Cytobacillus luteolus: one gene and its partner. The protein of the gene in region 2 interacts with the protein of the main gene of each other region in a pairwise test. Links are inferred from orthologs where the notes say so. Each region holds a gene or a part of one and is shown on either strand. Other genes may lie near its edges.

Region 1 (3,002 bases), on a different replicon or contig from region 2:
TTTTTAGTTACTATGAATTAAAAATACAATAGTATTTTACCATATAATACTCTGCTTCTCTTACTATTATGATTTTAGACTTAGTAGATAAAGTAGAAAAAGGAAAAATAGATAAATTTTTAACATTTCTAGTTTAGAATTCCGTTGGTGTGACATAATCTAGAAGGGTGTGGAAAATTTTGCTGGGTATTAAAATTTTTTTGCTTAAATACTTGCAAAAAAAATAGAGATTATTTAATATAATAATTGTGTTAGCACTCAAGGTTAGTGAGTGCTAATAAAAAACCAAACTAAAAATTATAAGATTATTTGAGGAGGTTGTTTCACTTGTTAAAGCCATTAGGTGATCGTGTTGTAATTGAACTTGTACAATCTGAAGAAAAAACAGCAAGTGGTATTGTGTTACCAGATTCCGCTAAGGAAAAGCCGCAAGAAGGCAAGGTTATTGCTGTTGGAACAGGTCGTGTATTAGAAAATGGTGAGCGCGTGGCTCTTGAGGTTTCTGTAGACGATCGCATTATCTTCTCAAAATATGCTGGTACTGAAGTAAAATACGAAGGTGCTGAATACTTAATTTTACGTGAAAGTGATATCTTAGCTATTCTTGGCTAATCGAATTCATACTTAATAAAAATACTTACAATAACTTGAGGAGGGTACATACAAATGGCTAAAGAAATTAAATTTAGTGAAGACGCTCGTCGCTCTATGCTTCGTGGTGTAGATGCGTTAGCTAACGCTGTTAAAGTAACATTAGGACCAAAAGGACGTAACGTGGTTCTTGAGAAAAAATATGGTTCTCCACTTATCACTAATGACGGAGTAACAATCGCAAAAGAAATCGAGTTAGAAGATGCATTCGAAAACATGGGTGCTAAATTAGTAGCTGAAGTTGCTAGTAAAACAAATGAAATTGCTGGTGACGGTACAACAACTGCTACAGTTCTTGCTCAAGCGATGATCCGCGAAGGCCTTAAAAACGTAACTGCTGGTGCTAACCCAATGGGTATCCGTAAAGGGATTGAAAAAGCAACTGCTGTTGCTGTTCAAGAATTACAAGCAATTTCTAAACCAATTGAAGGTAAAGAATCTATTGCACAAGTAGCAGCTATTTCTTCTGCTGACGAAGAAGTAGGTCAATTAATTGCTGAAGCTATGGAGCGCGTTGGTAACGATGGAGTTATCACAATTGAAGAATCTAAAGGATTCTCAACTGAGCTTGAAGTAGTAGAAGGTATGCAATTTGACCGTGGATATGCTTCTCCATACATGGTAACTGATTCTGATAAAATGGAAGCTGTTTTAGACAATCCATATATCTTAATCACTGACAAGAAGATTGCTAGCATTCAAGAAATCTTACCAGTTCTTGAGCAAGTTGTTCAACAAGGTAAGCCACTATTATTAGTAGCTGAAGATGTTGAAGGTGAAGCTCTTGCAACTCTAGTAGTGAACAAACTTCGTGGAACATTCAATGCAGTTGCTGTAAAAGCTCCTGGATTTGGTGACCGTCGTAAAGCAATGCTAGAAGATATCGCTACTTTAACTGGTGCTGAAGTTATTACTGAAGATTTAGGTTTAGACCTTAAATCTGCTAACATTACTCAATTAGGTCGCGCATCTAAAATCGTAGTAACAAAAGAAAATACAACAATCGTTGAAGGTGCAGGAGACTCTGCTAAAATCGCAGCTCGTGTTAACCAAATTCGTGTTCAATTAGAAGAAACTACTTCTGAATTTGACAAAGAAAAATTACAAGAGCGTCTTGCTAAATTAGCAGGTGGTGTTGCTGTAATTAAAGTTGGTGCTGCAACTGAAACTGAATTAAAAGAGCGCAAACTTCGTATTGAAGATGCTCTAAACTCTACTCGTGCTGCAGTTGAAGAAGGTATCGTTTCTGGTGGTGGTACTGCATTAGTGAACGTATATAACAAAGTTTCTGCAATCACTGCTGAAGGTGACGAGCAAACGGGTATCAATATCGTTCTACGTGCACTTGAAGAGCCTGTACGTCAAATCGCACACAATGCTGGTCTTGAAGGATCTGTAGTTGTTGAGCGTCTAAAACATGAAGAAATCGGTGTTGGTTTCAACGCTGCAACTGGTAAATGGGTAAACATGATCGAAGCGGGTATCGTTGACCCAACTAAAGTTACTCGTTCAGCACTTCAAAACGCTGCATCTGTTTCAGCTATGTTCTTAACAACTGAAGCAGTAGTAGCTGATCTTCCAGAAGAAAAAGGTTCTGCAATGATGCCTGACATGGGCGGCATGGGTGGAATGGGCGGCATGATGTAATCTGCCCCTTGAACCCTTAATAGATAAGGATTCTAAAGTGATTTGCTAACAAAATGCTAACATAATTTAAATTAAAAAGAGGCTTTTCATTAGTTGTAAAAACTTTTGAGAGTCCTCTTTTTTTGCTTTTGGTATAACATAGTAATTGAGGACAAAAGTCTTAAGATAATTGACAAGTGACATGTGTCTCTTAATAATATAAGTTGCTAAGAAAAAAATTGTAGATGAAAGGAATCATCTAATTACATTAATCATTTCGATAGCTTTTGCTTTCTATATGGCAAAGCTGTTCTTTTTAGTATAAAGTTATATAGGATTTAGAAAGTGATTAAAGGAGTTTATATGCAAATGAAGACATTACAACAAGAACTAACAATCGTTCGCTATCAAACTAATGATAAAGTATATTATGGAGTTGTTGAGGGTGAAGAAATTCTACAATTGTCTAGCAATTTCACAGAAATCTTGAACAACGAGCTAAACTATGATGGTGTAAAGGTTAAATACAGTGAAGTGAAGATTTTAGAGCCAGTATCTCCCTCAAAGATTGTTAATTTTGGTTGGACATATGCAGGACACGCAAAAGAAACTGGTGGCACAGCTAACCTTGCTGAACCGTTTCTGTTTTTAAAGCCAGCTTCTTCGCTCATCCCAGATCAAGGTGAAATCGTACTTCCTCCTACTAATTTAACAAATCAGGTAGA
Region 2 (3,062 bases):
AATTTCCATATAGTCGATGGTATCGTACTTATGGTTAGAATATGCCTTGAAAATTGGAGTGAAGTAGATTCCGGTTATACCAAGATCAACTAAGTGATCAATATGCTGAATAACCCCTTCAAAATCTCCCCCAAAGAAATTAGTAGGAGTAGGGTCCGTACTTCCCCATTCGAGTGTTCCAGGAGGATCGTTCTTTGTATCACCATTGGCAAATCGTTCAGGGAATATTTGGTACCATACTGTGTCTTTCACCCAGCTTGGAGCTTCAAAGATATCTATTTTATTTATGAATGGAAACGTAAAGAAGTAAGCAGTGTCATCATTAGGAATACTCTTGTAAAATCCTTTTTCTGTATAGACAAGTACATCTTTTTTATTTTTCAGCTCGAAACCATAACGAAGACGGCGAAACTTAGGTTCAATTTCAACAAACCAATAATCAAATAGCTCATCAGAACCACTTTTAGACATTTGCTTTGTATCATAATTCCAAGAGCCATCACCCCAGTCATAAGGATCTCCATGAATAAGGGATACAGATTCTGCGTCATCTTTTTTTGTACGCAATCTAATATGTAGTGTGGATTCATCATACGCATAAGCATAGTTATTTTTTGGTCGGTGATAAATTGCTTCTTTTAACATTTTCTCATCTCCTTAAGACAAACGGTTGCGCTACACTATCTTAAAAGATAGTAGAATAAAATTTGAAAGTCAATTAATAATAAATATGTCACTATTTTGTTGAAATGTACATAGTAAAAAAGGGTTGTCAAATTGATTTTAAGTTGTATAATTAGGTTTAGTGGTGCAATCGTTTTCACAACATGAAAGCGCTATTAAGTGCAAACGGTTGTTCAGAAAAAAGTAAGCACATACTAAACGAAAACACTAGGAGGGGTCAAAAAATGAAGAAGTACTTATCATTATTTATGGTTATGGTTCTTACACTTGGAATGCTAGCAGCTTGTGGACCACAACGTGATGCACAGGAAGAGCCTGCTGATCAAGGCGGAGACGACGCTACTGAAGAGGTAGCAAAACCAGAAAAATTAAAAATGTGGGTAAATGATGAAGATAAGCAAAAAAATGCAATTGCTGAGATGGTTAAATCATTTACTGAAGAAACAGGTATTCAAGTTGAAGTAACACCAATTAGCATGTTAGATCAAGTTAAAAACTTAGCATTAGACGCACCAGCTGGTAAAGGTCCTGACCTTTTCTTCCAACCGCATGACCGTATTGGTGACATCGTAACTCAAGGTTTAGCTGAACCTCTTACATTAGACAATACAGGTGACTATAGTGAAACTGCAATTGATGCTGTAACTTTTGATGGAGATATCTATGGAGTACCTCAAGTTGTTGAAACTTACGGTGTATTCTATAACAAAGATTTAACTCCTGAAGCTCCAGAAACAATGGAAGAGTTAATGGCAATTGCTGCAGAGCAAACAAATCAAGCTGAAGAGAAGTATGGTTTCTTAATGGAAGCAGCTAACTTCTACTTTGTATATCCTTTCTTTGCTGGTTACGGTGGTTATGTATTCAATAAAGAAAATGGAGCATATGATGCTGCAGATATCGGTTTAGCTAATGAAGGTGCAGTAAAAGGTGGAGAACTAATCCAATCTTGGTTTACAAATGGTTACATCCCTAAAGAAATTACGGGAGATATCATGAATGGTTTATTCACTGGAGGTAAAGTTGCTACTGTTATTACAGGTCCATGGAACATTGCTCCATACCGTGATGCTTTAGGTGACAAACTTGCAACTGCTCCACTTCCATTATTAGAAAATGGTGAGCATCCGAAATCATTTGTGGGTGTAAAATCATGGATGGTTTCTTCTTACTCAGAAAACATCGAATGGGCTACAAAGTTAGCACAACACTTAACAAACACAGAAAACTCTATGTACTACTATGAAAATGCTGGTGAAATGCCTGCTAACCAAGCAGCCTTAACAGACGAAAAAATTACTGGCGACCCATTAATGAGTGGATTCGCTGCACAAATTGCACATGGTGAGCCAATGCCAAGTATTCCTCAAATGCAACAAGTTTGGGAGCCAATGGGTAATGCACTTCAGTTCATTGCTAATGGCGACAATGTACAAGAAGTATTAGAGGAAGCTGTTCAAACAATTAAAGATAATATCGCTGCAAGCGGAGCAAAATAATACTAAAATGATTTAGGTGGGTAGAGAGGGAACTTTCTATCCACCATTATTCATTAATCAGGAGGATTAACTATGTCTGATCAAATAGTTAAACGTAAAGGACATAATCCTAAAGTAGCAATGGTACTGTCTATCCTGTTTGCAGGGTTAGGACAGCTTTATAACCGCAGAATACTTAAAGGTATCGTTTTTCTAATCATTCAAGCTGCTTTTCTAATAACGTTTTATAACTTTATCAACATTGGGCTCTGGGGAATTGTTACTCTTGGAGAAATACCTAAGATAGATCATTCTATTTTCTTATTAATACAAGGTCTTGTTTCCATAATCATAGTTGCCTTCGCACTTGCTCTCTATTTCTTTAACATAGTTGATGCAAGAAGGGATGCAATAAAATTACAGGAAGGTGCTAAGATTCCAACAGTAACAGAAGCATTCAAAAATGCTTGGGATGTTGGATTTCCATATATCTTAGTTATGCCAGGTCTTGTACTTCTAATATTCATCGTAGTACTACCATTACTATTTATGGTTTCGTTAGCCTTCACTGATTACAACCTATACAATTCACCCCCAAGAAATTTATTAAACTGGGTAGGTTTTGATAACTTTGTAAACCTAGTTTCAGTTGATATTTGGCAGTCTACATTCTTTAGCGTATTTTCTTGGACAATTGTGTGGACTGTAGTAGCAACAACAGGTCAAATTGTCCTAGGACTGTTTTTAGCATTACTTGTGAATGATTCACGTATTAAGTTCAAAAGATTTATTCGAACTTTCTTAATTTTACCTTGGGCGGTACCAGCATTTGTAACGATTCTTGTATTTGCTGCAATGTTCAATGATAAATTCGGAGCAATAAATAAAGACATACTTAGT

Evidence for each region. Proteins that work in one complex are often made in the same cells at the same time.
Region 1: the proteins of J2Z26_RS02160 (region 2) and groL interact in binary tests that used the Escherichia coli proteins (3 or more experiments, as listed by UniProt). The link is inferred for Cytobacillus luteolus from one-to-one orthologs.

The regions. Positions count from the first base shown.
Region 1 is NZ_JAGGKM010000014.1:10,080-13,081, forward strand. The notes cover bases 60-2,982. They hold groL (chaperonin GroEL), read left to right. Parts: upstream 60-666; coding sequence 667-2,298; downstream 2,299-2,982. Other genes in these bases: groES (co-chaperone GroES), read left to right, coding at 328-612; J2Z26_RS21645 (fumarylacetoacetate hydrolase family protein), read left to right, coding at 2,647-2,982. Outside these bases: more of J2Z26_RS21645, read left to right, coding at 2,983-3,002.
Region 2 is NZ_JAGGKM010000001.1:421,477-424,538, forward strand. Bases 63-3,045 are described here. They hold J2Z26_RS02160 (sugar ABC transporter substrate-binding protein), read left to right. Parts: upstream 63-908; coding sequence 909-2,183; downstream 2,184-3,045. Other genes in these bases: J2Z26_RS02155 (alpha-glycosidase), read right to left, coding at 63-645; J2Z26_RS02165 (carbohydrate ABC transporter permease), read left to right, coding at 2,256-3,045. In the rest of the region: more of J2Z26_RS02155, read right to left, coding at 1-62; more of J2Z26_RS02165, read left to right, coding at 3,046-3,062. UniProt on the Escherichia coli protein: Part of the ABC transporter complex MalEFGK involved in maltose/maltodextrin import. Binds maltose and higher maltodextrins such as maltotriose.